2 regions of the Herbaspirillum sp. Her3 genome follow, and region 1 is predicted to be linked to the other one. Evidence: riboswitches for the same ligand, from Rfam matches in the RefSeq annotation. Region 1 holds a riboswitch; the other holds the start of a gene.
The links. A riboswitch is a leader RNA that binds a small molecule or an ion and turns the genes downstream of it on or off. The one in region 1 is predicted to bind cobalamin.
Positions count from the first base shown of each region.

Region 2: another riboswitch for cobalamin. It lies ahead of ACVC5H_RS11545 (CbtB domain-containing protein); the one in region 1 lies ahead of ACVC5H_RS09925 (TonB-dependent receptor).

Region 1 is NZ_CM176328.1:2,157,050-2,160,759, forward strand. It holds gene ACVC5H_RS09910 (chemotaxis protein CheA) at 1-250, opposite strand, end outside; gene ACVC5H_RS09915 (protein phosphatase CheZ) at 250-993, opposite strand; cobalamin riboswitch at 1,491-1,782, shown strand; gene ACVC5H_RS09920 (hypothetical protein) at 1,740-1,865, opposite strand; gene ACVC5H_RS09925 (TonB-dependent receptor) at 1,864-3,710, shown strand, end outside.
Region 2 is NZ_CM176328.1:2,508,014-2,511,723, forward strand. It holds gene ACVC5H_RS11535 (hypothetical protein) at 1-550, shown strand, start outside; gene ACVC5H_RS11540 (hypothetical protein) at 740-1,363, shown strand; cobalamin riboswitch at 1,443-1,671, shown strand; gene ACVC5H_RS11545 (CbtB domain-containing protein) at 1,813-2,028, shown strand; gene ACVC5H_RS11550 (CbtA family protein) at 2,039-2,746, shown strand; gene ACVC5H_RS11555 ((2Fe-2S) ferredoxin domain-containing protein) at 2,813-3,154, shown strand; gene ACVC5H_RS11560 (cobaltochelatase subunit CobN) at 3,147-3,710, shown strand, end outside.

The DNA.
Region 1 (3,710 bases):
CCAGCGGCGTGACCGGAGCCTTGCCGGTGCGCAGCGCATCGAACAGGTTTTCGGTCAGGTGGCAGGCCGACACCATGGCCGGCAGGTTGACGAACCCGGCACCACCCTTGATGGTGTGGAATGCGCGGAAGACCGCGTTGAGGATTTCAAGGTCATCAGGATGTCGTTCCAGCGTCAGCAGGTGCTCTTCCACGTTGGTGGCGAGCTCCAACGCTTCAACGACAAAATCCTTGAGCATTTCGTCATCCATTAGAACCCCAGGCTATCGAGTAAGTCGTCCACGTCGTCCTGACCCATGGCGGTGCCTCCCACGGAGGGGCCATTCATCAGGGTTACCGGTTTGTCTGCATCGATCTGCGCCTTGACTTCCGGCGGCGCGTTGTCGCGCAGCAATTGCGCCAGCTCGCGCTCGGCGGCGGCGGTGATGGCCACGATCTTCTTGATCAGCTGGCCGGTGATGTCCTGGAAGTCCTGGGCCATCATGATTTCCAGCATGCGGGCCTTTTCGGCTTCGGTCGATTCCAGCACCGAGGTCGAAAACTTTTGCGAGTCGCCCGCCAGCGCCTTGAATTCGTCGATGGTCATCTGACCGGCATACAGCTTGGTCCAGCGGGCGTTGATGTCCTTGGCTTGCTCCTGCAGGCGGTCTTGCGCCGGCATGCCCGAATCGAGGGCATTGAGCACCTTGTTGGCGGCCTGTTCGGTCAGGGTGGCGATGTGTTCCAGACGGCTCTGGGCGTCGCCGATCTGCTCGGCCACGTCGGTCAGCGAGCGGTCGTAGCCCAGTTCGCGCATGGAGTCATGCAGCAGGCGCACGATGCCGCCCAGGCGTTCGTACATGGGCTTGTCGCTCTGGTCCTCCTGTTCGCCGGCAGCGGCCGCGTCCGTGCTCTGGGCGGTGGCGTCGGCAGCCGGGTCGCCGGCAGTCATGGCCGGTAGCGTCTGCGAGGAAATTTCGTCAAACAATGCTTCCAGATCAACGTCGTCGCTCATGATTACTGATTCTCCCAACAAAGGTGTGCGCTCGTGGGCGCACTGCTGTGCAAAGTTGCCCGTAGGCGGATCAAATGCGTCGTTCCAAGAGGCACAGCAACCACCTCGACCCCGATATCAGACAGATATCGGCAGCCCAAGGCGAAGTCTGAAGGCTCGCAGACCACGACAACGATTCAGGGATGACAGGTAAGGCCGGCTGAGCAGCAAAAGTCCCCCTCGACCATGCCATGGCGCCAAGTATAGGACTGCCTGCCGCCATCTCATCGGCCAAACAGCGAGTGAAATCCCCCATTTGTTTCGATTTTTCGACCGCCTTCAAAGAACTGACGGCGGCCGCGAATCAAATGTTTTCGATAAAGATATCGAATTTGTTCTATATAACTACGCTGAGCATGAATTCTATCCGGCTTTTTCTTGAAAGCAATTAAACAGCCCCGGGCTTGTGCTGATTTACATCATCCGGGGTCCGGGCTTGTGGCGGCTACGCTGCACGCCTACAATGGCGCGGTTTTGGTGCCCGCCGGCGTGTCCTCGCCGGCAGTTGAACGGGAAACACGCGCCAGGCCCGCTGCAGGTGCTCGGCAGCAGGCGGTCTGGCCAAGGTGTACTGCCCCCGCAACGGTAACCAGGTGCCGGTGGCGAGACGATTCGTTCTGATTCGTTGCGTATGGCCGGCAACGCCATCTTCCACGCCACTGTGTTTTTGCGCGAACCTTCACTTCGCCGCATGGGAAGGCCGATGGTCACGCCTGCAGTCCGGAGACCGGCCAGAACAGGAGGAAGCCGCACAGGCAATACCAGTGCGGTTTTCCGTTGAATGCAGCTTGCGGGGAGGCAGGCTGTACACCTTCATCACCTGTCTTTTTCATGCATATCGTTTATTTCCGGGCCTGCCACGGCGGTCCACGTCCCCGTTTTGCCCTGCGCACCGCTTGTGCGCTGATCCTGGTCACCCTGGCGCATCCGGCGCTGGCTGCCAGCTCTGACACCGACCAGCCGCTGTCGCCCGTGGTGGTGTCGGCCTCGCGTTTTCCCAATGATCCGGCGTTCCCGCCGGTGGCGGCCACCGTCATCACGGCCGAGCAGATCCGTGAAGCCGGCATCGGTGATGCCAACGAAGCCATTCGCAAGCTGGGTGGCGTCTACGGACGCCAGAGCCTGGCCGGTCCGCGCGATTTTCCGCTGGACCTGCGCGGCTTCGGCACCAATGGCGACCAGAACATGGTGGTGCTGGTCGATGGCGTGCGCATTTCGGAGAATGAGCTGACCACGCCGCTGCTGTCCTCGATTCCCATCGAGACCATCGAACGCATCGAGATCGTGCGCGGCGGCAGCAGCGTGCTCTATGGCAGCGGCGCCACCGGCGGCATCATCCAGATCATCACGCGCCGCCCGCAAGCCAATGCGGCGCACGGCACCGTGGTGGCCGAGGCCGGCAGCAACGGCCAGCGCGGCGGCCGGGCGGCGGTCTCGCGCGGCTGGGAGAACATGTCCATCGACGCCAGCTATGCCAAATCGCACGCCGACAACTGGCGCGACAACAGCCGTGCCAACCAGGAGAACGCCAGTGCCACGGTGCAGTGGTTCGCCAGCGACTGGCGCTTCGGCCTGCGCGCCAACCTCTCGCGCGCCGATTTCGGCCTGCCGGGCAGCCTGACGCAAGCGCAATACGAGGCCAATGCGCACCAGAGCAGCAAGCCGCTGGACCATGGTTCCTATGACAACGACAGCATCACGGCCTTCCTGGAACGCCGCTTCGGCGACATCGATGTCGCCGCCGAGCTGTCGCATCGCGAGAAGATCTCGCGCTCCACCTATGTCAGCAGCGGCTCGTCCGCACAGACCAACGTGCGCGTGACGCAGTTCTCGCCGCGCCTGCGCCAGGTGCTGGAGCGCGGCCTCTGGAAGAACGAAGCCATCGCCGGGGTCGACCTGTCCGAATGGAGTTCGGCCACCAACGCCAGCTATGGAGACAGCGATGCATCCCAGCATTCGAAGGCGCTGTACCTGCGTGATGAAATCGAGTTCGACCACAATGCCCGCCTGGCCGCTGGCGTGCGCCGCGAGCAGTTCACCCAGCTAAGTGGCTCCGGCGCCTATGGCCGCACCAGTGCCGTCAATGCCTGGGACCTGCAGGCCAGCTACGCACCGCTGCCGTTGCTGCGCGGCTTCGTCAAGACCGGCCAGAGCTATCGCCTGGCCACGGCCGACGAGAACGGTTACACGGCCTTGCCCACCGGCGCAGTCCTGAAGCCCCAGGTCTCGCATGACCTGGAACTGGGTGCGACCCTGGGCAATGCAGCACGCCAGGTGACGGTGCGCTGGTTCCGCCATCGCGTGCGCGACGAACTGTATTACGACCCCACCGCCAATGGCGGCTTCGGCGCCAACAGCAACCTGGCGCCGACCCGCCATCAGGGCGTGGAGCTGGAAGGGCGCGTGCAGCTGACCGAGACACTGGGCGCGACCGCCACCTACCAGCACGTCAATGCGCGCTTCGACGAGGGCGACAACAGCGGCAAGCAACTGGCGCTGGTGCCGGCCAATACGCTGTCGGCGCGGCTGAACTGGACATCCGGCCAGCACAGTGCCGACGTCGGTGCACGCTGGGTGGACCGCCAGCGCATGGGCAATGACTTCGCCAACACCTGCGCGCGCATGCCGTCCTTTACTACGGTCGATGCCCGTTATGCGCTGCGGGTGAGTGCCTGGGA
Region 2 (3,710 bases), 350 kb from region 1:
TGAGGCCAGCGGCAGCCAGGCGATGGTGGTCTATCTGTCGCCCTTCGAGGCCAGTCTGGATGCTCTCTGGCTGGGCTTGTCGCCCGAGGCTTACCGGGTGCTGCCGGCCTCGGCATTTTCTCCGGACGAGTTGATCGCGCGCCACCACGGCTATCTGCCGTACTGCCTGCACGTCGCCTGGGGCGCCCACGAAGGCTGCCTGGCAGTGCGTGAGCAGGGCGGACCGGTACGGCTGTTCTCGGCCAAGATGGCCAGGGTGTCGGAGCGGATAGACACCATCACCCTGGACATCGGGCTGGCCGATCTGGAGTGTGCGGCCCGCTTGTGGGAGTGCGCCGGCCTGTTTGCCCGCTGCGAGACCGATGCCCGCCTGCTGAGACTGAGCCCGCCCGAGCGACACCGGCATGCCGCCCGCGCCATCGAGCGGGTACCCGCCACGACCGCGCCCGGCCAGGAAATCAACCAGCTCGCGCTGTACGACGCCGAAGCAGCGCAGTGGCATTTCATCTCCCTGGATCTCTTTGCCAGCGTGGCGGGCCAGACGCGCTGAAGAGGCGACAGCTTCCGGTCTGCCGTTGACGACCAGGCAGGCCAAGCATTCAAAAAGCCAGTAAGAAGAGACTTCCTGTCGTCATTGAGAGTTTTCTCATATTCATTGCATTGCCCTTCTGCAACTATGGGGGTGAGGTTTGATCCTCGCCGCGCCCGCCCCCATCCCTGTTGCCTGAAGGAGCCGCCCTTGAACCGCTTCCTTGCCCCTTTGTACCGTTCCAAGGCAAACATGCTGCGCTGCTTGCCGTTGATCCTGCTCTTCGTCTGCCTGGCAGCGTTGCCAGGGCCGCCAGCACCGCCTGAAGAAGTGCTCGATAGTTGCCTGGCCGTGGACCAGATGCCCTTGAGCGCGGTCAGCATCGATCCCGTCGCAGGCCGGGTCGAGGTCATGGAAGGCGGCCCGGCGTCGCCGTACAGCCTGTACCTGCCCGATGGCGACAACCGCATGCTGCGCATCGGCTATGCCAGTGGCAAGCCGCCCGGACGCGACTACCTCTTCGTCAACTCGCACCGGGGCTACCTCGACCGCGCCGTGGGCCTGAGCCCGGACGCCGCGCCCCGCCTGGAACGCCCGCACAAGGCTTTGTTTGCCATGCTGGGCTACCTGGGCGAGCGCTACCTGTGCCTGATGGAAATGCACGGGCAGGGCGGCGGCACGCGCCAGCGCTCGGCCTACGTGGCCCGCATCCCCAGCCGCATGGGTGTGGAAATGACCCTGTATTACAAACTGGCGGCATCGCCCGTGCCGTCCTCATCCTCGCCGGCGCCTGTCTCGCCGGGCCTGCCGGCGCGTCCCGACACCCCCCGCTAAAGCCGCCGCCAGCAGGCAGCTTGACCACTTCCGCTGACAATCGCGGTTGCCCAAGCCGGTCCCCGCCTTTATACTTCGTGCCTTGAGCATTGCTTCTGGTATCCCGCGCGCAGCCGCGCCAGGGATTGAAACGGGAAGCCGGTGCGGCCGGTGCCACAGCACCGCGCCAAGGCCGGCGCTGCCCCCGCAACGGTAAGCGAGGAAGGACACGCACTACGCCACTGTGCCGCGCGCATGGGAAGGCGCCTGTCCCGAAGCCCAGGCTTCCCCTCGCCAGCCCGGAGACCGGCCAGTGGCAACTTCTTCAATGCATCGCGGAGGGCGATCATGCGGAAAGCTTCCATCATTTCCCGCTGGTGTGAACCGGCGCCGTCCGATGACGGCGGGATCGTGCTTGGGCGCTCGCCGCGTGGCTTCCTTCGTTTCATCCACCTGTCCAAGGAAAGCGCATGTCCACTCCCTCCGGTCTGAATGCCCGCCAAGTCGCCGACTCCACCCCCTCCGTTCACACCGGCAGCCAGGTCTGGCGCGACCGCATCGCGCCTTCGCTGCTGGCCTTTGCGCTGGGCGTGGCGCTGATCTACGGTGCCGGCTTCGCCTCCAAGGTCGAGCTGCACAATGCCGCCCACGATGGCCGCCACTCGGCCGGCTTCCCTTGCCACTGAGGAGCGGACGATGAACTGGACGGTCTTGCGGCGCATGGCGTCGGCGGTGGTCATTGCAGGCGCCTTGTCGGGCGTGCTGCTGTCGGGGGTACAGCAATTCCAGGTCGAGAAGATCATCCTCAAGGCAGAGGAATATGAAAAGGCCGGTGAATCAGCTGCCCACGCAGCCGATGCCCACGAGCATGCCCATGAGCACGAGCACGCCCATGACGCCGATGCCTGGGAACCCGCTGACGGCGCTGAACGCACCGGCTACACCGTGCTGGCCAACGTCAGCATGGCGGTCGGTTTTGCGCTGATGCTGGTGGCGGCCTTTACCCTGAGCGGCCGCAAGATCAGCTGGCGCAGCGGCTTGCTGTGGGGCCTGGCCGGTTACGGCGTGTTCTTCGTCGCGCCGTCGCTGGGCTTGCCGCCTGAAGTCCCCGGCACCCTGGCCGCGCCGCTGCATGCGCGCCAGCTCTGGTGGGTGATGACCGCGGCCATGACCGCCGCCAGCCTGGGCCTGTTCGTCTTTACCCGTGGCTGGCCGTGGAAGCTGGCCGGCGTGATGCTGCTGGTGGCACCGCACTTCATCGGCGCGCCCCAGCCCGAGGTCCACGGCAGCGTCGCGCCGGAAGAACTGGCGCAGGCCTTCATCCGTGCCACCGCCGCCGCCAATGCCATCTTCTGGCTGGCGCTGGGCGGGCTGACCGGTTTCTTCTATCGCCGCTTCGGCTGATTTGTCCTGACGTGTCGGACCTCTGTCTGGCGTTGCGGCGCCGGGGAAAGTAAAGCTATCCAAGCCATGAGAACCCATCATCGTCACGTGCTCATGTGCGTGGGTCCGCGTTGTACCGAAAACGGCGTACTGGCCGAAGCCCTGTTCGGCGTGCTGGGCGAGCAGATCGACGCCCGCCCCGAACTGCGCGTCAAGCGTACCCGTACCCACTGCATGGTGGCCTGCAAGGCGCAGGCCCCGGTGGTGGTGGTCTATCCCGAGGGCGTCTGGTATCGCTGCGAAGATGCCAGCGCCATCGAGCGCGTGGTGGTGGAACACCTGGAGGGGGGACGCGAAGTGAGCGAGCTGATCTTCCATCGCCTGGGCAGCGGCGACGTGCTGCCGGAACCGGAGGCCAGCGATGTCTGAATCCTTGGCCCGCATCGTCCTGCTGACGCATGCCCCGACCGACCTGGCCCTGCTGGCCGCTGCGCGCAGCCAGTTGCCGGCGGATTTTCCACCGCTGGCCGGCTATGATCTGCAAGCCCTGCAATCCCGTACCGATGAGCAAGGCCAGCCGCTGCGTACGCTCTCGACCCTGCTGCGTGCCGAGCTGGCCCATGCCAGGGTGATCGTGCTGCGCGTGCTGGGGCGGCTGGGCGCGGTGGCCGGTTTCCCGGAACTGTTGCGGGCCGCACGCGCCGAGGGGCGGCACCTGATCGTGCTCTCCGGCACCGGCGAACCCGATGCCGAACTGGCCGCCGCCTCCACCGCCGCAGCGGACGTGCAGCAGCAGGCGCTGGCCTATTTCAACGGTGGTGGCAGCGTCAATCTGGCGCAACTGCTGCGCTGCCTGTCGGATCGACTGCTCTTCTCCGGCTATGGTTACGAACCTGCGCAAGCCTTGCCGGAACATGGTCTCTATCATCCCGACCTGGAACAGGATGCCAGCCTCGACGACTGGCTGGCCTTGCGCGCCAGCGCA